4 regions of the Anoxybacillus sp. FSL W8-0104 genome follow, and region 4 is predicted to be linked to each of the others. Evidence: riboswitches for the same ligand, from Rfam matches in the RefSeq annotation. Region 4 holds a riboswitch; each other region holds the start of a gene.

Evidence for each region. A riboswitch is a leader RNA that binds a small molecule or an ion and turns the genes downstream of it on or off. The one in region 4 is predicted to bind S-adenosylmethionine.
Region 1: another riboswitch for S-adenosylmethionine. It lies ahead of metK (methionine adenosyltransferase); the one in region 4 lies ahead of NST18_RS03565 (methionine biosynthesis PLP-dependent protein).
Region 2: another riboswitch for S-adenosylmethionine. It lies ahead of NST18_RS12585 (methionine ABC transporter ATP-binding protein); the one in region 4 lies ahead of NST18_RS03565 (methionine biosynthesis PLP-dependent protein).
Region 3: another riboswitch for S-adenosylmethionine. It lies ahead of mtnW (2,3-diketo-5-methylthiopentyl-1-phosphate enolase); the one in region 4 lies ahead of NST18_RS03565 (methionine biosynthesis PLP-dependent protein).

What each region holds. Positions count from the first base shown of each region.
Region 1 covers NZ_JBBOQU010000001.1:466,625-472,211, reverse strand. Annotated here, with positions in the region: gene NST18_RS02635 (gamma carbonic anhydrase) at 1-291, shown strand, start outside; gene NST18_RS02630 (phosphatase PAP2 family protein) at 365-895, shown strand; gene metK (methionine adenosyltransferase) at 1,272-2,477, opposite strand; SAM riboswitch class I at 2,598-2,706, opposite strand; gene pckA (phosphoenolpyruvate carboxykinase (ATP)) at 2,881-4,467, shown strand; gene NST18_RS02615 (fatty acid desaturase family protein) at 4,762-5,587, opposite strand, start outside.
Region 2 covers NZ_JBBOQU010000001.1:2,374,815-2,380,401, reverse strand. Annotated here, with positions in the region: gene NST18_RS12600 (O-acetylhomoserine aminocarboxypropyltransferase/cysteine synthase family protein) at 1-1,089, shown strand, start outside; gene NST18_RS12595 (response regulator transcription factor) at 1,129-1,728, opposite strand; gene NST18_RS12590 (hypothetical protein) at 2,112-2,585, shown strand; SAM riboswitch class I at 2,907-3,012, shown strand; gene NST18_RS12585 (methionine ABC transporter ATP-binding protein) at 3,088-4,116, shown strand; gene NST18_RS12580 (methionine ABC transporter permease) at 4,106-4,774, shown strand; gene NST18_RS12575 (MetQ/NlpA family ABC transporter substrate-binding protein) at 4,791-5,587, shown strand, end outside.
Region 3 covers NZ_JBBOQU010000001.1:751,036-756,622, forward strand. Annotated here, with positions in the region: gene NST18_RS04070 (pyridoxal phosphate-dependent aminotransferase) at 1-989, shown strand, start outside; SAM riboswitch class I at 1,080-1,187, shown strand; gene mtnW (2,3-diketo-5-methylthiopentyl-1-phosphate enolase) at 1,248-2,468, shown strand; gene NST18_RS04080 (2-hydroxy-3-keto-5-methylthiopentenyl-1-phosphate phosphatase) at 2,465-3,124, shown strand; gene NST18_RS04085 (methylthioribulose 1-phosphate dehydratase) at 3,121-3,726, shown strand; gene NST18_RS04090 (1,2-dihydroxy-3-keto-5-methylthiopentene dioxygenase) at 3,741-4,277, shown strand; gene NST18_RS04095 (DMT family transporter) at 4,286-5,137, opposite strand; partial or broken gene NST18_RS04100 (ZIP family metal transporter) at 5,150-5,587, opposite strand, start outside.
Region 4 covers NZ_JBBOQU010000001.1:646,865-652,451, forward strand. Annotated here, with positions in the region: partial or broken gene NST18_RS03555 (extradiol ring-cleavage dioxygenase) at 111-323, opposite strand; gene tnpC (IS66 family transposase) at 533-1,981, shown strand; SAM riboswitch class I at 2,797-2,904, shown strand; gene NST18_RS03565 (methionine biosynthesis PLP-dependent protein) at 2,983-4,086, shown strand; gene metC (cystathionine beta-lyase) at 4,091-5,230, shown strand; gene NST18_RS03575 (HD domain-containing protein) at 5,251-5,587, opposite strand, start outside.

The DNA of each region.
Region 1 (5,587 bases), 180 kb from region 4:
CATCAGGTCATTTTACATAGTGCCATCGTGCGAAAAGGTGCCCTCATCGGCATGGGCTCCATCATTTTAGACGGTGCCGAAATTGGTGAAGGTGCGTTTATCGGCGCTGGTAGCCTCGTTCCACAAGGAAAAAAAATCCCGCCACGCACACTTGCATTCGGTCGTCCTGCGAAAGTGATTCGTGAATTAACTGAAGAAGATGAGCGTGAAATGGCACGCATTCGTCGCGAATATGTCGAAAAAGGACAATATTATAAATCACTTCAAGTAAACAAACCACGCGACAAATAAGCGTGGTATTTTTACATTGTTTTATTATTGACTTCACATATGTATTTTATCATAAAATCAGGGGGATTTGCTTATGTTACGAAAATGGTACGATTGGGAGTGCAAGTTATTTTACAGCATTAATCGTTATTTTGATCAAAAATGGCTAAACACCTATTTTCGTTCAATTACACACGTTGGAGGGGCTACATTTTCAATTACATCGGTTATGCTAGCCATTTGGCTATTGCGGGATGAATGGCGCGATACTGCTATCGCAAGTGCGATCGCCTTAGCACTTAGCCATATTCCTGTCACAATGATGAAAAAAATATATCCTCGCAAACGACCGTATATTTCACTGCATAAAACGAAAGTAACAAAAAACCCATTAACTGACCATTCATTTCCATCAGGACATACGACTGCAATATTTTCTGTCATCGTTCCGTTTTTACTATACGCTCCAGCGCTTGCTGTTTGTCTTTTACCTATTGCTGTTAGCGTTGCCGTGTCGCGCATTTACTTAGGGCTTCATCCTATTTCGCGCAGGAGACTCCCACTTCAACGAACAAAGGGAGTAAGTGGGAGAGGAATGCGCGTTCCCCCTTTCTTTTGTGTATGATATAATAGAGGCGTGGAGAAAACCGTTTAATAAAGGCACTCCAGTAACTGCTACTCGATGTATGGAGTTGGTTACAGGAAACGTTGTAACCGTAAAACATCGAGCGTGGGTTCGTCTGTTGTGTGTGGAAGCCAAGTACTGCCAACAGACATGCCGAGAGAATCGGTAACGATGCAGGCATGACCTGCGTCGTTGGGTAGTCGTCAACCTGCCCCTGATGCAACCCCAAGTCAAGGAAGGAGGACAGAGTCCGTTTGCACTTCTGGGGAGTTGCAAGCCCTCACTTCAAGCGTTAGCTAAGTGGGGGTAGTTGACTTTCTGTTCTTACTTAAAAAATAGGAAAGGAGAGCTACATCTTGTAACTCTCCTCTTTTCCTTACTTCGCTAACTGTAACGCTTGTTGTTTTAACGCTTCCGCTTTATCTGTACGCTCCCAAGGAAGATCAATGTCCGTACGGCCGAAGTGACCATAAGCTGCTGTTTGTTTATAAATCGGGCGACGGAGATCGAGCATTTTAATAATGCCTGCTGGGCGAAGGTCGAAGTTGTTGCGCACCACTTCAATTAATACATCCTCAGATACTTTGCCTGTGCCGAACGTGTCGATTGAGATCGATACAGGTTGCGCCACACCGATCGCATATGCTAATTGCACTTCACATTTATCCGCAAGACCTGCTGCGACAATGTTTTTCGCTACGTAACGAGCCGCATATGCTGCCGAGCGATCTACTTTCGTTGGGTCTTTTCCTGAGAAAGCCCCACCGCCGTGACGAGCATAACCACCGTAAGTGTCAACGATAATTTTGCGTCCTGTTAACCCTGCGTCACCTTGTGGACCACCGATGACGAAACGACCTGTTGGGTTAATGAAATATTTTGTGTTTTCATCGATCAACTCCGCTGGAACGACAGGTTGAATGACATGTTCTTTAATATTGCGCACAATTTGATCTTGCGTAATTTCTGGATGATGTTGTGTGGAAACAACGATCGTATCAATGCGTACAGGTTTGCCGTTTTCATCATACTCCACTGTCACTTGCGTTTTTCCGTCCGGGCGTAAGTATGGTAAAATGTCTTCTTTACGCACTTCTGCTAAACGGCGCGCAAGTTTATGGGCAAGTGAAATTGGAAGCGGCATAAGCTCTTTCGTTTCGTTGCACGCGAAACCAAACATTAATCCTTGGTCTCCTGCACCGATCGCTTCGATTTCTTCATCTGTCATTTGCCCTTCACGAGCTTCTAACGCTTTGTCAACACCCATCGCGATGTCTGGTGATTGTTCATCAATTGACGTTAATACGGCGCACGTATCGGCATCAAAACCGTATTTTGCACGTGTATAGCCAATCTCGCGAATCGTTTCACGAACAATTTTTGGAATATCTACATATGTAGACGTTGTAATTTCTCCGCTCACTAAAACAAGTCCTGTTGTTACACTCGTTTCGCATGCAACACGCGCATTTGGATCATTCGCTAAAATCGCATCTAAAATCGCATCGGAAATTTGGTCACAAATTTTATCCGGATGCCCTTCCGTTACAGATTCAGATGTAAACAGACGACGTTTAGGCATTCAAACATTCCTCCTCAGTATAATGACAAATGATACGGTACTCATCCCTCTTATTATGGTCTATCGTGAAAAAAACCTTTCCCTCAGAGGAAAGGTTCTTGCATTTGTCTGCGCCTTTCACTCTTATCGTTCAAGGGCGTCCCCTTGCCACAGGTTAGCACCTTTTCACGTATGTGACGGTTGCTGGGTTTCATCGGGCCTGTCCCCCTCCACCAACTCGGGATAAGAGTATCCGTTCATCTCAGCATCATATCACATCTATCATAAGCGAGTCAACGTTTTTTCTCCCTTTATGATGTCTAAAATAAATTCAAGAAAAATACATGAATTAGTATGGACTATTTATCAAAATGTGTTATACTTTTTACATAAAGATAAATCAAACAAAGGTAGGTTTTGTCCAATGAATTCCATTGAACTGACAAACAAATTATCAACGCTCTTACAAAGGGATGGGGTTTTTCATAACTTATCTGTACCACGACTAGTAGAAAAAGTACTAACTCGGAAAGAAGGCATCCTAACTTCATCAGGAGCGATTTGTGCAACAACCGGAAAATATACAGGCCGTTCTCCAAAAGATAAATATATTGTAGAAGAACCATCTGTTAAACATAAAATTGATTGGGGAACTGTCAACCAACCAATTTCTGAAGAAGTATTTGATAAACTTTACAACAAAGTGACCGATTATTTAATGACAAAAGAAGAACTATTTGTATTTAATGGCTTTGCAGGCGCCGATCCTGCTTATCGCTTACCGATTCAAGTTATCAATGAATTTGCTTGGCATAACTTATTTGCCCATCAATTGTTCATTCGTCCAACAGCGGAAGAATTACAAACACATGAACCACAATTTACAGTCATTTCTGCACCAACATTTAAGGCAAATCCATCTGTTGACGGCACGCGTTCAGAAACGTTTATTATTATCTCATTTGAACGTCGTACCGTGCTTATTGGTGGAACAGAATATGCTGGTGAAATGAAAAAATCCGTTTTCTCTGTCATGAACTTTTTATTGCCAGAACAAGGAATCTTCCCGATGCACTGTTCAGCAAACGTCGGTCAAGAAGGTGATGTCGCGCTCTTTTTCGGTTTATCTGGTACAGGAAAAACAACGCTTTCTGCTGATCCAAACCGTCGCCTAATTGGCGATGACGAGCACGGTTGGTCAAACAACGGTGTTTTTAATATTGAAGGTGGATGTTATGCCAAATGCATTAACTTATCACGTGAAAAAGAGCCGCAAATTTTCGATGCGATTCGCTTCGGCTCCGTATTAGAAAACGTCATGATGGATCCAGATACGCGCATACCAAATTACGACGATGCAACGTTAACTGAAAATACGCGTGCGGCGTACCCGCTTGAAGCGATGGATAATATTGTTCAACCAAGCATTGCAGGTCATCCGCATACGATCGTCTTTTTAACAGCAGATGCATTCGGGGTATTGCCGCCAATTAGTAAATTAACGAAAGAACAAGCAATGTATCATTTCTTAAGCGGATATACGAGCAAATTAGCAGGCACAGAGCGCGGAGTGACAGCGCCGGAAGCAACGTTCTCTACATGCTTCGGCTCACCGTTTTTACCGCTTCCAGCAACACGATATGCAGACATGCTTGGACAAAAAATCGATGCTCACGGCGTTCAAGTATTTTTAATCAACACCGGCTGGACGGGAGGCGGATACGGCATTGGCGAACGGATGAAGCTATCGTATACGCGCGCGATGGTCAAAGCGGCGTTAGAAGGAGAATTAAACAACGTCGAAACCGTTCAAGACCCGATTTTCGGTCTGCATATTCCGCTTCACGTTCCCGGTGTGCCTGATGAAGTGCTGCAACCAAAAAGCACATGGGCCGATCCAGAAGCGTATGAACAAAAAGCAAAAGAGCTTGCGGCGAAGTTCCAGGAAAACTTCAAAAAATTCACAAACATTGATCCACGCATCGAAAAACTCGGTGGGCCAATCGCGTAAACAACAAAAGCTGCCTGTTTCGGCAGCTTTTTTCTTTTTTTTATTGTTTGTACAAAGTTTGTACAAACCATTTACGAAATGGAACATATAGTGGTATATAAAAACGAACAAAAGGAGGCTAAAAAATGACGAGAAGACGAAAAATTATATTAAAAGCAAATTAAAAGAAAAAATGAAATAGCTTTCAATGACACATCTCCCCTATAATAAAACATGCAAGAAAATAATAAGACGTGGCGAATTGTCCACGTCTTGTTTTCTTTATAAAAACAAAAAGCGCCGAGATGCGACGCTTTATTTTTCTTTTACCATTTTTCCTATAACATTTTCTTTCACTTTATGCGAAAGGTCATCTATATTTAATCCATATCCAAGCGTGCCGTATACATATCCTTCACGCGGCTCGATTAGTTCTGTTTGTTCGTGATAAAGCCGTGGTGTTTTCCATAGCGCAATTAACGCTTTTGTCATCGGCATTTCATAATAACGATCCGGCCGTAGTTGTTTAATATATTGTTTAACGAGCGGATAATATTTTGAACTCATCGCTGGGAACAAATGATGTTCTGTATGGTGCGAAAAGTTAAAATGCAATATGTCGACCCACTTCGGAACGATGACAGTTAAGCTGTTTGCTAATGGATCGTTAACTGGAACGAGCGGATTTAAGCGATGGTTCGTTGAAATGTATCCCATCACGATCGTATTTCCAATAAGTAGTGGAAGAACGAACGCAAAGAGCCATTTTTCTACTCCGATCATCAACAATAACCCAATCCATACCGACCATGGTAAGACAAATTGCCAGAATACGGCACGACGATTTCCTTTTTCAAAATCCTTCCAAAAATGAAGAAGCATATGAAGCGAATGAACTGTAAACATCCCTGCTAAAGACAAGAACGAAAAAGCCGCACGAATCGGAAACGGAATGCGATAAACCCAACGGAGGAAACGACTTTGAGCTAAACGTTTGATCGTTGGCCACGCATCCGGATCAAGTTCCTCATGTTGTGTATGCACATGATGCGTTGCGTTATGCCATTTTCTCCACAACTTTGGACCTGTGCAAAGTGGCAAAAATGCAATGCCTCCTAACAAATCACGAAGCCACGCCCGT
Region 2 (5,587 bases), 1.7 Mb from region 4:
CAACTTGAAGGGGGCATTGGTGCTTTAGCGGTAGCGAGCGGCATGGCTGCTATTACGATGGCAATATTAAACGTCGCTCAAGCGGGAGATGATATTGTTTCTGCTTCGACGTTATATGGAGGAACGTACAATTTGTTTGCGAATACGTTGCCGAAATACGGCATTACAACACATTTTGTCGATCCGTCTGATCCAGAAAATTTCCGTGCGGCAATTACACCAAAAACGAAAGCGATTTTTGCTGAAACAATTGGCAACCCAAGCCTGCATGTGTTAGACATTGAGGCAGTTGCGGAAATTGCGCATGAAGCAGGCATTCCGTTGATTATTGACAACACGTTTGCGACGCCATACCTTTGCCGGCCAATCGAACACGGAGCGGATATTGTTATTCATTCGGCAACGAAATGGTTGCTTGGTAACGGAACGACGTTAGGTGGTATCATTGTCGATGGTGGAAAATTTGATTGGCATTCGCCGAAGTTTCCAGCGTTTACGGCGCCAGATCCAAGTTACCATAATCTCGTATACGCAGACATCGGTGCGGCGGCGTATATCGTCAAAGCACGCGTGCAGTTGTTACGTGACTTAGGACCGGCGATTAGCCCGTTCAACGCCTTCCAGTTTAATTTAGGGCTGGAGACGTTGCATGTCCGCATGAAAGAGCATATTGCCAATACGAGAAAAATCGTCGAGTATTTGGACAACCATCCAGCAGTTAATTGGGTGTTGTACCCTGAACATGACAATCATCCAGCAAAAGAGCTAGCGAAAAAATATATGCCAAAAGGGGCAGGAGCAGTCGTTGTCTTCGGCATTCAAGGTGGCCGTGAAGCAGGGGCTACGTTAATTAACAACGTTAAGCTTTGGTCGCATGTTGCCAACGTTGGCGATGCAAAAAGTTTAATTATTCATCCTGCAAGTACAACGCATCAACAATTAAGTGGAGAGGACTTAAAAGCATCCGGTGTGACAGAAGATATGATTCGTTTATCGGTCGGAATTGAAAATGTCGATGATTTAATCGAAGACTTAGAACAAGCGATTGAAGCGGCGACAGGGGTACGGTCGATGTATTCGCGGGTGTAAATATGAAAGGTGCTAGTTAGATTTTTCGACTAGCACCTTTCATTTTATGAGTTGTAACCGCAGCGCTTCGGCAACCGCTCCTGTTCGTGACGAAACCCCTAATTTTTCGAAAATAGAAGAAAGGTGACGTTCCACTGTTCGTTTGCTTATCTTTAGCCGTTCGCTAATTTGTACACTCGTTTGATCATCTGCCAACATTTGTAGTATATTGATTTCAATGTTTGTTAAACCATGCTTTGTTGAATACATAGTTTCACTATCCACCAAAAAATATTTTTCTCCTTCGTTGCTGTATCGGATCATATGTGCTAAATGAGTGGAAACTTTTTCTTTTGACAATACGACGGATACACCTGCCTCATGCGCAGATAAGGCGAGCGGTGGATAGTTGCATAGCATAATGACATTTATTGTGGGGTATATTTCCTTCGCATTTTTTATCCAGCCCAATGCTTTTATTATGTGCATGTGCACATTTATCACAATGACATCTGGTACATGTATATGTATGAAAGTATCTAGTGAATCGATACAAGAACAAGAACCGATAACTGTTATATTGCTTTCGTTTTCCAACAATTTTTTCAACCCAAGCAAATAGATAGGGTCAGAATCAATAAGCAATGTACGAATAGCCATGCAATTTCTCCTCCACTTTTTTACTAGATTCTACTTCATTTAATAAACTTTGTCATTTATTTTGAAGAAATTGGCGGATTTTCGCCAAAAAATTGGCGGAAAATACGGATTTTTTTCTTTTCTATTTTTGGTAAAATGAAAATAGCTGATCAGCTATTTTTGGGAGAAGAAGCGGAGGAGTATGAGCAATGTATAAGTTGAAATAAAGAACGTCCGATTTTTATACAATATGTTGTACCTATGGTGAGTAATCAGCTAAATAAAAATTTCTGCTTATATTCATGATACCGATGTTTAACTGGCGCTAATGTACAAGTCTATCTCATTATGGACAAGTAGCGGAGAACTAGCATTACAATTGGACTATGTGAGGAGAGAAAATAATGAAAAGTAAATTTAGAAGGCTTATTTTAGTTGCTACCCTAGCACTAACTGCTACTCTGTTATTAGATGGTTTTTTTGGGTCGTTAATTACTACTGAAGCTAGTACGCTCCCGAAACGAGTATATAAAGAGGGGAATGTAACAATTACAGTTACTCCTGCAGTAGGGAGTTCAATGGCAAAATTAAGCAATTCAAAATCAAAAATTGCTCCACTTGATACGATTGTCCGAGGAAATAAAGAAACAAAAACGGTTCAGAGTATGTATGGTACAGTGACGATGACAGTTACGTACGATCGAAATCTAACGACTAAGACTTCTACTATTACGGGGATTTATTCTTTAGTAAATACAGATTCTTACTTGAAATTAGTTGATAAATGGTATACATCTAGTGTTGCACAAGCTGACTACTATGACTCCTTTCATAAAGTGTACGTAACGATTAGAATTACAAAAGAAGAATGTAATTAAAGGGTCCGTTTGGCATGTAACTATGTATGCCTACAATTGGAAAGTTTAACTTCATTTTTTGAACTGAAGAGGCTGATCTGAAACGCTAATGCGTGCTGGGTCAGTCTTTTGCATTTTAACAAAGCGGTGGGTTGTTCGTAGCCCGACATCCGAAGAGTAGCGATTTCTCATGCTATATATTCCGTTCACTTGATTATGAAGGGGAAATAGTTGAAAAATTTTTATTGACACCGTCCTTCTTTCGATGATATACTCACCTTTGTAATTTAAAATGATCCTCAAACATATTAAAACGTTAACTGAATAAAGCGTTTAAAAGCGCTCTTATCAAGAGAGGTGGAGGGATGTGCCCGATGAAACCCGGCAACCGTCAGCGCTGCTGAAATGGTGCCAATTCACACAAAGCGTTTGCTTTGAGAGATAAGAGACAGAATGGACGATTCGCGCCTTTCTGTTCTCTTGAGCAGAAAGGTTTTTTTCATGGAAGGAAGGTGACAGCAACGTGATCACATTATCGAATGTAACAAAAGTGTACAAAGCAGCAAGTGGACATGTGACCGCTGTTGATCGTGTGAACTTGCATATTGAAGCAGGAGAAATTTTTGGTATTATCGGCTATAGCGGCGCAGGGAAAAGCTCGCTCATTCGGTTATTGAACGGATTAGAAAAGCCGACGAGCGGTGAAGTCATTGTTGATGGGAAAGATATGGGGAAAATTAGCGGGAAGCAGTTACGCCAAGCGCGCCAACAAATCGGTATGATTTTTCAACATTTTAATTTACTTTGGTCGCGAACAGTGCGCGAAAATATTGCTTTTCCGTTAGAAATTGCTGGCGTGCCGAAAGAAGAACGGATGAAGCGCGTCGATGAACTCATTCAGCTCGTCGGTTTGCAAGGGAGAGAAAATGCGTATCCGTCACAACTGAGCGGCGGACAAAAGCAACGCGTTGGTATTGCACGCGCATTAGCGAACAATCCGAAAGTGTTGTTGTGCGATGAAGCAACATCGGCGCTTGATCCGCAAACGACCGACTCAATTTTAGACTTGCTTGTTGACATTAATAAACGTCTTGGTTTAACGATCGTATTAATTACACACGAAATGCATGTTATTCGTAAAATTTGTGATCGTGTAGCGGTCATGGAAAACGGAAAAATTGTCGAGATGGGCGAAGTGCTTCACGTGTTCCGCAAGCCAGAGCAGCCGATTACGAAACGATTTGTTCAGCAAGTCACAGAGCCGGAAGAAACGAAAGAGGCGATGTTGCATCTTCTTGAGCGATATCCAAATGGAAAAGTTGTACAGCTTACATTTGTTGGCGAAGAAGCTGAGCAACCACTCATCACGCACATCATTCGACAATTTGATTTGAACGTGAACATTTTGCAAGGGAAAATTTCGCAAACGCATCACGGTTCATACGGGGTGTTGTTCGTTCATTTAGACGGTGCGAATGACGAGATTGAGCGAGCGCTCGATTTCATTCGCCAGCAAGAAGTTGAAGTGGAGGTGTTGGCGAATGTTCAATGAACTATTTCCGAACGTCGTTTGGGATAAAATATGGGCGGCCACGACGGAAACGTTGTATATGACCGCCGTCTCCGTTGTCGCAACGTTTGTGCTCGGTATTTTACTCGGATTGTTGCTGTTTTTAACGTCTAAGGGAAACATATGGGAAAATCGTTTTATTAACGGTGTGATCGCATCGTTCGTCAACATTTTTCGTTCCATCCCGTTTATTATTTTAATTATTTTGCTCATCCCGTTTACAAAGCTTGTTGTCGGTAAGATTCTTGGGGCAAATGCCGCGTTGCCTGCACTAATTATTGGTGCCGCGCCGTTTTATGCACGCATGGTCGAAATTGCGCTTCGTGAAATTGATAAAGGTGTTATTGAAGCGGCAAAAGCGATGGGGGCGACGACAGCAACAATTATTTGGAAAGTGCTTCTCCCTGAAGCGTTGCCAGCACTTGTATCTGGTATTACAGTTACAGCGATCGCGCTCGTTGGTTATACAGCGATGGCAGGAGTTGTCGGTGCTGGAGGGCTTGGAAACTTAGCGTATTTAGAAGGGTTTCAACGTAACAATAACGACGTCACGTTCGTTGCAACAGTGCTCATTTTAATCATCGTCTTTATCATTCAGTTTATTGGTGACCTTGTCACTTCTAAAATAGATAAACGATAAAAGGGGGAAAAAACAAATGAAAAAATGGTTCTCTTTACTTGTTGCTGCAGTTGTTGTATTAGCGCTCGCTGCTTGCGGAAAAAGCGAAAGTGCCGAAGAAAAGACGAATAAGCTTGTCGTTGGTGCATCAAACGTGCCACATGCCGAAATTTTAGAAAAAGCAAAACCGATTTTAAAAGAAAAGGGTATTGAATTAGAAATTGTTACATTCCAAGATTTCGTATTACCAAACAAAGCATTAGCAGATAAAGAGTTAGATGCAAACTATTTCCAACACATTCCTTATTTAGAAGCACAAATGAAAGAACATGGCTATGACTTTGTAAATGCTGGCGGTATTCATATTGAACCAATCGGTGTATACTCTAAAAAATATAAAAGCCTTGAAGAGCTACCAAACGGTGCAAAAATCATTATGAGTAACTCTGTTGCTGATCACGGTCGTATTTTATCGATGCTTGAAGAAAAAGGACTAATTAAATTAAAAGATGGTGTCGATAAGACGAAAGCAACAATTGATGACATTGTTGAAAATCCGAAAAATTTAGTATTTGAAGCAGATATCGAAGCAGGATTGCTTCCGCAAGTGTATAAAAATGATGAAGGAGATGCGGTATTAATTAACGCAAACTATGCGTTAGATGCCGGATTAGATCCAGCAAAAGATCCGATTGCGGTTGAATCGCCAGAAAACAACCCATACGTGAACATTATCGCGGTTCGTAAAGGTGACGAAAAACGTAAAGAAATTCAAACGCTTGTTGAAGTGTTGCAATCAAAGGAAATTCAAGACTTCATTTTACAAAAATATAA
Region 3 (5,587 bases), 100 kb from region 4:
CTAAGTATCATAAATATTCACCATTTCGCGGCTATTCGTTTTTGAAAGAAGCAGTGGCGACGTTTTATAAACGCGAGTATGGCGTGACGATTGATCCTGAAAAAGAAGTCGCTATTTTGTTTGGCGGAAAAGCAGGGCTTGTTGAAATGCCGCTTTGCTTATTAAATTCGGGCGATGTTGTGCTCGTTCCTGATCCCGGTTATCCAGACTATTGGTCGGGGGTCGTGCTTGCGCGGGCGCGCATGGAAATGATGCCGCTACGGGCGGAAAACGGCTTTTTACCTAATTACGAGGAGCTAAACAAAGATGTCGTTCGCAAGGCGAAACTGATGTTTTTAAACTATCCGAACAATCCGACCGGCGCAACCGCAACGAAATCGTTTTTTCAAGACACGGTTTCGTTTGCTGAAAAACATCGTATCGGTGTTGTACACGATTTCGCATACGGAGCGATCGGCTTTGACGGGAAAAAGCCAGTAAGCTTTTTACAAGTCGAAGGGGCCAAAGACGTCGGCATTGAAATTTATACGTTCTCAAAAACGTACAATATGGCAGGATGGCGCATCGGTTTTGCGGTCGGTAACGAAAGCATGATCGAAGCGATCAACGTATTACAAGACCATTTATACGTCAGCATGTTCGGGGCGATTCAAGAAGCGGCAGCAGTCGCACTACTTGATTCGCAACAATGCGTCGCCGAGCTTGTCGCGACGTATGAAGCAAGAAGAAACACGTTCGTTCATGCATTGCGTGACATCGGCTGGGATGTGCAAGCGCCAGCAGGTTCGTTTTTCGCTTGGCTTCCGGTGCCAAACGGCTATACGTCGGAAACGTTTGCTGACCTTTTGCTTCAAAAAGCGCACGTGGCGGTCGCTCCGGGCATTGGGTTTGGCGAACATGGGGAAGGCTATGTGCGCACAGGGCTGCTCACAAGCGAAGCAAGACTTCAAGAAGCAGCGGAACGCATCGGGCGGTTGCAACTTTTTTAAAAAAATGATTGACAAACGCCACATGTGCTGTCATAATTCGAATTAAATTTGTGAAAAACGAACTGTTTGAAAAATTTTATACATTGCGAATTCTTATCAAGAGTAGGCGGAGGGACGAGCCCGATGAAGCCCGGCAACCGACTTAACAAGTGTTAAGCACGGTGCTAATTCTCGCAGCAGTGCGCTGAGAGATAAGAAGAGACGAACGATTGAGCCTCTTCTTATGAAGAGGTTTTTTATTTGTAAAGGAGTGGGAGTATGATTACCGCAACGTATTTGATTCATGATGACAAAGATTTGGCGAAAAAAGCGGAAGGAATCGCGCTTGGGCTCACTGTCGGTTCGTGGACCGATTTGCCGCAGCTTGAACAAGAGCAGTTAAAAAAGCATAAAGGCATCGTCGACTGTATCGAACAGCTGGACGAAGACGAGCGCGTCAATACGTATTTCGGGAAGCGGCTTAAACGGGCGCTCGTGCGCATTTCGTATCCGAGCGTCAATTTTAGCGCCGATTTTCCAGCGATTTTGACGACGACGTTTGGGAAGTTGTCGCTTGACGGAACGATTAAACTCGTTGATCTTACGTTTTCGGATGAATTAAAACGGGCATTTCCCGGTCCACGCTTTGGCATTGACGGCATTCGCGAAAAGCTTGGCGTCTTTGACCGTCCGCTTGTGATGAGCATTTTTAAAGCGGTCATTGGGCGTGATTTACAATACGTCACCGAACAATTAAAACTGCAAGCGCTTGGCGGCGTCGATCTCGTCAAAGATGATGAAATTTTGTTTGATAACGACCTTACCCCTTTTGAAAAACGGATCGTCGCAGGAAAACAAGCGCTACAAGACGTGTACGAACAAACAGGGCATCGGACGTTATATGCGGTCAATTTAACAGGTAAAACGTTTGAACTAAAAGACAAAGCGAAGCGTGCGGCGGAGCTAGGGGCGGACGTGTTGTTGTTTAACGTGTTTACATACGGACTTGACGTGTTGCAAGCGCTTCGTGAAGATGATGACATTCGTTTGCCGATTATGGCGCATCCGTCGTTTAGCGGAGCGATCGCTTCGTCGCACGTGTATGGCGTCAGTTATGCGCTTTTACTTGGGAAATTGTTGCGCATGGCAGGGGCAGATTTTTCGCTCTTTCCATCGCCGTACGGAAGCGTTGCGCTTGAAAAGCAACAGGCGCTCGCCATTTCTGAGGAGTTGACGAAAGAAGATTTGTTTTTACGCGCATTCCCTGTTCCATCTGCCGGCATTCATCCAGGGCTTGTGCCGCTTCTTATGCGCGACTTTGGCATCGATTGTGTCATTAACGCGGGCGGTGGAGTGCACGGACATCCGCAAGGCGCTGTCGGTGGCGGGCAAGCGTTTCGCGCCGCGGTGGAAGCGGTGCTTTCTGGGCGTTCGCTTCATGAGGCTGCGACGGAAAACGAAGCGTTAAAACAAGCGCTTGACTTATGGGGGAGCGCATGATGAAGCCGGTCATTTTTTGCGATTTTGATGGGACGATTACGTTAAACGATAATATTATTGCTTTAATGAAACAGTTTGCTCCGCCGGAGTGGGAAGCGATCAAAGACGATATATTGGCGCAGGCATGTACGGTGCAGGAAGGAGTCGGGCGCATGTTTTCGTTGTTGCCGACGACGCTGAAAGAAGACATCGTGCAATTTCTGATTGACACCGCCCGCATTCGCGACGGATTTTCCGACTTTGTCGCGTTTACGAACGAACGGCAAATCCCGCTTTATATCGTGAGCGGCGGCATCGACTTTTTCGTTTATCCGCTGCTTGACGGACTGATTGAAAAAGAGCGCATTTTTTGTAATAGCGCCGATTTTAGCGGGGAAACGATCCACATTACGTGGCCGTATGCGTGCGATGAACATTGCGAAAATGAATGCGGGTGCTGCAAGCCGTCGCTTCTTCGTAAACTCGCGCCAAAAGGGGCAAAAACGATTGTGATTGGCGATTCCATTACCGATTTAGCGGCGGCGAAACTAGCCGATCACGTCATCGCGCGCGACTTTTTACTTGAAAAATGCCGTGAGCTAAACTTACCGCATACGCCGTTTACGACGTTTTATGACGTCATTCATGTGTTGAAAGAGAGCGAGGTGATTGTATGAAAGAGAAATGGGAAGAGCTAGCGGAAGTCAAACGAGAGCTAGCGGCGCGCGACTGGTTTATGGCGACAAGCGGCAATTTGTCGCTGAAAGTGAGCGATGAGCCGCTTACCTTTCTTGTCACCGCAAGCGGAAAAGATAAACGAAAAGAGACGGCGGAAGATTTTTTACTTGTCGATGCTGACGGACAGCCAGCGGAGGCGACGCACTTGAAACCGTCCGCAGAAACGTTATTACATGTCGAAATTTACAACAAAACGAACGCCGGTTGCGTTTTGCACGTGCATACGGTCGACAACAATATCGTTTCAGAACTGTACGGTGACGAAGGGGAAGTCGTCTTTTCGAATCAAGAAATAATTAAAGCGTTCGGATTATGGGAGGAAGATGCACAATTTCGCATTCCGATTATTCCGAATTTCGCCCATATTCCGACGTTAGCAAAAGCGTTCGCCGACCATGTCCATGGAGATGCTGGTGCGGTGCTTATTCGCAACCACGGCATTACCGTTTGGGGAAAAGATGTGTTAGAGGCGAAAAAGTTTTTAGAAGCGTGCGAGTTTTTATGTCAATATCATGTGAAATTATTGCTTATTAAACGATAAGGGGGAAAATATGTATGGCAGTCATTAAAGTGCGAAACACAGGGGAAGTGATTGAAGGAAAAGAAAACGTTGCGGCGTTTTTAAACAACCAAGGGGTGTTGTATGAACGGTGGGATGCAAGCAAACTTCCTGCTCATTTACAAAACAAGTTTGTATTAACAGACGAAGAAAAAGCGGACATTTTAGCGACGTTTCAGACGGAAATTGAAGATTTAGCGAAGCGGAGAGGCTATAAAACGTGGGACGTCGTGGCGCTTTGTGAACAAACGCCAAATTTAGAAGAGTTGTTGAAAAAATTTGAACAAGTGCATACACATACGGAAGATGAAGTGCGGGCGATCGTCGCTGGTCATGGCATTTTCGTCATTAAGGGCGATGAACAAACAGGTTATTTTGACGTTGAACTAGAGGCAGGCGACGTTATTTCCGTACCAGAAGGAAATCCGCATTTCTTTACGTTAATGGACGACCGTCAAGTCGTTGCCGTCCGTTTGTTTATTGATCCATCCGGATGGGTGGCACATCCATACGTAGAAAAAGAAGGGGAATAACGCCCCTTCTATTTTTTTGTAAACAGCACAACGCCTGTGATCGTAATGAACGAACCGATCCATTGTGCCACCGTTAACGTTTCATGAAGCAATATGTATGCAAACAATGCGGTAAAAAGCGGATTAAAATTTAAAAACATCCCTGCTGTTGTGGCACCGACTTGTTTCACGCCGACGTTCCAAAGAAACATCGCAAGCACTGTCGCCCCGATGCTCGTATAGATGAGCGCAAGCAAAAACGAGACGTTTACGTGATGAACGGAAAAGGAAGATACAAATGGCAACAATCCAACGACGCCAAAGACGCCTGACCAAAACGTTGCCGCAAGCGGAGAATACCATTTCATGACCGCTTTTGCGCATGCGGAATAGATGCCCCAAACGATGACGGCAGCGATCATCCATACATCGCCGATATTGACGTGTAGCACGCGATGAAGCTGTCCGTGCGTCATAAATAAAAGGACGCCGATAAGGGAGACGGTCATGGCTAACCATTGTCTCATCGTCAGTTTCTCACGGTATACGACGTAAGCAACAAGCGCAATCGCCATCGGATTTAACGTTGAGATGAGCCCGACGTGATCGGCCGATGTGTAGCGAAGCGCCTGAAACATAAAAACGTTAAATAATACGACGCCTGTCATGCCCATCGCAATAAGCGGGATAATGCCGCGTTTTTGCAGGCGGACGGACCGTTCTTTTTTTAATACGATCGGAAATAAAAAAAGAACTGCGATCGTCCAGCGCATAAACGTTAATGAAAGGGGGGAGGCGTGCGGCACGAGCAGTTTGCTTGCGACAAAGTTGCCTCCCCATAGTGCGCTTGTCAATAAAAGAAGCATATAATATTTCGACATGATCCTCATCCTTTAAAACGTTTCGATTAAAAAGACCATCAGTAACAATCCGATAATAAAGGCATACGTGGACGATTGTTCGTTTCCGTCGCCATGGCTTTCCGGGATCAACTCTTTATAAATGATAAACAACATCGCGCCAGCTGCGAACGCCAAACCGTACGGAACGAGCGAATCGACGACGGACGTTAAATAATAGCCAGCGATCGAAGCGACGAGTTCAATAAGTCCTGTGCCCATCGCCATGAAAAACGCTTTTCCTTTTGAAATGCGTTGATTAAATAAAAAAAGCGCAACGAGCAATCCTTCTGGAGCGTTTTGAAAGCCGATCGCTAAGGCGATTAAGTTGCCGATTTCGCCCCCTTCCCAAGAGGCGTAGCTCACGCCAACTGATAGTCCTTCCGGGATGTTATGGAGCGTAATGGCGGCGAGCACAAGGAGCGATTTTTT
Region 4 (5,587 bases):
GGCTGGAGAAGCACCCGAACGTGTCATGACATCTATAACGTAGGCTCTGTTTCAAGCCTTGGTCTGGTCAACATGGGGCTTACAAGCCCATGACCTTAGTCATTGGGTTGTTGACGTGGGAAGCCGGAAAAGTCATAAATCATCTCATACGTTCCGTCAATCGACGAAACGGTCGGTTGACGCGTCGTCCAATGTGCAGTGAAGACGACGATAGCTTTTGGATGCATCTGTTTTCCGAGCGTTGTTAAAAACGATGCATATGAGCTATCTTCAATCGCTAACATCGGTGATCCATGCGCAAGAAATAAAGCAGGTGCTTTCATTATCTCACTCCTTTTTTTAATGTACCATATATATTTCTGATTTGTCGATTTTTGCATCCGAGGCACATGGTCGGGCAGTTGTGCATAACATGACGATGAATGTGATTAATCATGAAAAGTAACTATTCAGCCACATCATAAAGTGAGCTGAATATTTTCTTCTTTCCTTGTCTATGATGTGAATATTGATAGACAAGGAGGTGAATCGCATGTTGACGGTACAACAAGCTGTATTTACAGTTGAAAGCTTAATCAGCAAAGTTCAACAACAAAAACAGCTCATTCATCAACTCGTTCAAGAAAATGAACATTTGCGTCACGAAATCAAACAGCTGCGCAAAGAAAATGAACAACTGAAGTATCGCGTTCAAGAGCTGGAAGCACGCACGAAAAAAAACAGCTCCAATAGCCATTTGCCCCCATCTTCTGACCGTTTTGCCAACACACGTTCTTCTCGTCAACCATCTGGCAACAAGCCAGGCGGACAAGAAGGACATCAAGGAACGACGCTCCGTCAAGTGGAACATCCACATCATCGTGTCGTCCACCGTGTGCATACGTGTCAAGGATGTGGGGTTTCTTTGCGTGACGTCAAACCGTTCAAAGTCGATATCCGTCAAGTGTTTGATGTCCCTCCTGTGGCGATCGAGGTGACACAACATGAACGTGAAGTGAAATCGTGTCCGCATTGTCGATGCGTGCAACAAGCCGAATTCCCATCCCATGTCACGAATCATGTGCAATACGGTCCACGCCTTACTGCGCTCGTTGTTTATTTACATCATATCCAATTGATCCCGTACAAGCGTTTAAGTGATACAATCGAAGCGTTATATCAACACTCGATTAGTACAGGAACCCTTGCCAATATGGTGAAACGAGGACGCGAAGCGCTGGAATCAAATATGGACATCATCGAAGACGCCTTACTTGAATCCAACATCCTGCATGTCGATGAAACGAGTTTGCGCATCAATGGGAAACTCGCATGGGTGCATGTCGCGTGTACATCGAGATATACATACTTGGCTTCTCACGCTTCTCGTGGAAAGAAAGCAACGGATGAGATCGGGATTCTTCCACAATACAAAGGGACGATGATGCACGATGGGTTCGGTACGTATCCGAAATACACACATGCCACCCATGCCCTTTGTCATGCCCACCATTTGCGTGAGTTAAAAGGATTCATCGAACAAGGGCATACGTGGGCGATGCGCATGACCACGTTTCTGTTAGCCGCCAAGCAAGCCGTCGAAGCCCATCACGGTGCACTTTCCGAAGAAGAAGCGAGACGGTGGGAACGAGTGTATGATCGCATCCTAGAAAGAGCACAACATCGATTGGAAACGATGACACCTCTTCCGAAAAAAGCACTCGCTTTTGTTCGACGGCTTCAGAAACGAAAGGAAGAAGCGTTGCGTTTCTTACGTGAAGTACATGTTCCCTTTGACAACAACCAAGCCGAACGCGATCTTCGCATGGTTAAAGTCAAAGAGAACATTTCGGGTACGTTTCGCGAAGAAACATTCGCGCAGTCGTTTTGCATCGCAAGAAGCATCGTTTCCACACTGACGAAACACGAAAAAAACGTGTGGGATTCGTTATGTCTTCTGTTGACGGGTGACACGCTCGATCGTGTTCTTTCTACCACTTAGGGCATTTTCTATTACGGGGATGTCCTATTTGTGTTGCGCTTCTTTACATACTACTATCGGGATGAATAGTTACCATGAAAAAGAGGTGAGAACATGTATTATTACATTATCTCTTTTTATGATTTTGTTCTATTAGTAATTGGATAATGTGTTCGTTTTGTTTAATTTGTATATCGCTATTTTTTTTTAGCTGGTAAGCACATTTCAAAAGAAAAAATAGTGAAAATGCAAAAATAATAATGGCTACAAGTGAAAAGTATCCCATTGCTCTCCGTCCTTAGTAATTAGTTACTTTGTCATAATTCATGCTTTCCGATAAAATAAAGGGCTCAACGATAAAGGTTATTTCTTTCCCAAATTCATTGACGATACTCATCTCGTGTTTTTCTTGATTAGACAAATCGAACTGAACGACAATCTCTTTTTCGTTTTCTGTTTCTTCTGTAATAATTATAATTTAAGATATATTTTACATGATTTATAGTCAAAAATTCTATATAATTCACATTATTGTAAAAAATAAGGTTTGTCATATTCCTATATAAGGAGGTATGCGTTCCGTTATATCAGATAAGACTTATTTGTTGTTTTTTATATAAAAAAGGGGTTCATCATCACAACATGTGCTTGACAAGCGATATGCTCTCCTAGACAAGGATTTGCAAAAATCATTGACTCACTGATTTTTCCTTACAAGCGCGAGGGGGGCATGTTGCGAAAAAATCAAGCACAACTTTTAGTGAAGAAAACAGTTGCAATTTTGTTGTAAATGATGTACATTAATTAAAAATCAGAAAATTCGATATTGTTTTGCGTTCTTATCGAGAGAAGCGGAGGGACTGGCCCGATGAAGCTTCAGCAACCAGCCGGAAACGGTCAGGTGCTAAATCCAGCGAATTGGCGTTCAATTCGGAAGATAAGAAGAAGCGATTGTCTACGGACAAAAAAAGCCTTCTTCTTTGAAGGCTTTTATTTTTTTAGATTAGAAAGGGAGAGAGCGAATGAGTCATATCGAAACACGGTTAGCGCAAATTGGCAATCGAAGCGAGACAGCGACAGGGACGGTCAATCCGCCAGTATATTTTTCAACGGCGTATCGTCATGAAGGAATCGGACAATCGACAGGGTACGATTACATTCGAACCGGCAACCCAACAAGGCATATTGTCGAAGAAGCGATCGCGCAGCTAGAAGAAGGGGATCAAGGGTTTGCATGTAGCTCAGGCATGGCAGCGATTCAAACGGTGTTTGCGCTGTTTGAAAGCGGCGACCATTTTCTCGTTTCCGCCGACTTATATGGCGGAACGTATCGGCTATTTGAAAAAGGGTGGAAGAAATACGGTTTGTCGTTTACATACGTCGATTTTCGCGATCTCGATGCGGTAAAGGCGCATGTGACTGAAAAAACGAAAGCGATTTTTTTAGAAACGCCGACAAATCCACTTATGCAAGAGGCGGATATTGAAGCGGTGGCAACGTTCGCGAAGCAATATGGGCTTCTTCTTATCGTCGATAATACGTTTTATACCCCTGTGTTACAAAAGCCATTAACGAAAGGAGCTGATATCGTCATTCATAGCGCGACAAAATATTTAGGCGGACATAACGATGTGCTAGCCGGGCTCATTGTCGCCAAAGGAAAAGAGCTGTGCGAGCAACTCGCGATGTATCATAACGCGATCGGGGCGGTGTTATCACCGTTTGATTCATGGCTGTTAATTCGCGGCATGAAGACGCTTGCGCTGCGCATGCGCCAGCACGAACAAAACGCAAAGGCGATATATAAATTTTTAGTCGAACATGAAGATGTGACGGACGTATTGTATCCGGGGAGAGGCGGCATGTTGTCGTTTCGCGTGCGCGATGAAAAATGGGTGAATACCTTTTTACAAAGTTTAAAACTGATTACGTTTGCGGAAAGTTTAGGCGGTGTCGAAAGTTTTATTACGTATCCCGCAACGCAAACGCATATGGATATTCCAGAGGATATTCGCATCGCAAACGGGGTGTGTAATCGTTTGTTACGTTTTTCGGTCGGCATTGAACATGCGGACGATTTAATTGCCGATTTAACTCAAGCGTTTCAACGCATGAAAGAGGTGTAAAAGGATGGATTTACAAACGCAACTTGTTCATAATAAATGGCGAATTGATGCGCAAACAGGGGCAGTTAGCGTCCCGATTCATCATGCATCGACGTTTCATCAGTTTGATTTTGATACGTTTGGCAAGTACGATTATAGCCGTTCTGGCAACCCGACACGCGAGGCGCTTGAGGAAACGATTGCGGAACTGGAGGGGGGCGTCAGCGGTTTTGCGTTCGCATCGGGCATGGCTGCCATTTCAACAGCATTTTTATTGTTGTCAAAAGGAGATCACGTATTAATTACCGATGATGTGTATGGTGGAACGTATCGCATCATCACGGACGTATTGAGCCGATTTGGCATCGAACATACGTTTGTCGATATGACTGATTTAGATGCGGTAGCGCGTCACATTCGCCCGAACACGAAAGTCATTTATATGGAAACGCCATCGAATCCGCTTTTGAAAATTACGGATATTCGTGGGGTTGTGAAGCTTGCGAAAGCGCACGGTTGTTTGACGTTTTTAGATAATACGTTTGCGACCTCTTTGTTGCAGCGTCCGCTTGATCTCGGCGTCGATGTCGTTTTGCATAGCGCGACGAAATTTTTAGCTGGCCATAGCGACGTTGTAGCCGGGCTGGCGGTTGTAAAAGACGAGCGTCTCGCAAAACAGCTGCGCAAACTGCAATATTCGTTCGGGGCGGTGCTTGGCGTGCAAGATGCGTGGCTCGTGTTGCGCGGGTTAAAAACGCTTCACGTTCGGTTAGATTATGCTTCACGTTCGGCGTTGCAGCTGGCGCAGTTTCTCCATCATCATCCGAAAGTTGCGCACGTATATTATCCTGGGCTTTCTTTTCATGAAGGACACGATATTCATCGCGATCAAGCGCGCGGATTTGGTGCGGTGCTGTCGTTTGAATTGGAGGACGAACAAGCGGTGCGGACGTTTGTGAAACATGCGCGCATCCCTGTGTTTGCGGTCAGTTTAGGAGCGGTCGAGTCGATTTTATCGTATCCAGCGAAAATGTCGCACGCAGCGATGCCGAAAGCGGAGCGCCATCGCCGCGGCATTACGGACGGCTTGTTGCGCTTAAGTGTTGGATTAGAGGCGACCGATGATTTGCTTGCTGATGTGGAACAGGCGTTATCATATGTATAGGCTAGGTATAACACCTAGCCTTAGCTAATTTGGTCGAGAGCGTTACGTTGTAGTTGTTGTTCGACCATGCGATCGAGCTGTTGAATTTTTTTCAAAGCGAGTTCGTCATCGATTTGGCGATAATGATGTTTGCCACCCGGTTCTTCATCTGCTTCATCGGCGAGCTTCACGATCGTTTGGAGCGGCTTTCGTTTTAATTCTCCTTCTGGAAGATACGAATCGGTATGAAGCAAAATGGCGAGGGCAATTTCTTTCGCATGTTGAGGATGTTCACCGAGTCGAATAAGCAGTTTATGTGCTCGCTCCGCCCCTTTAATCGCATGAATGTCGTTTTGTTTATATGTTTCATAGTCCCAT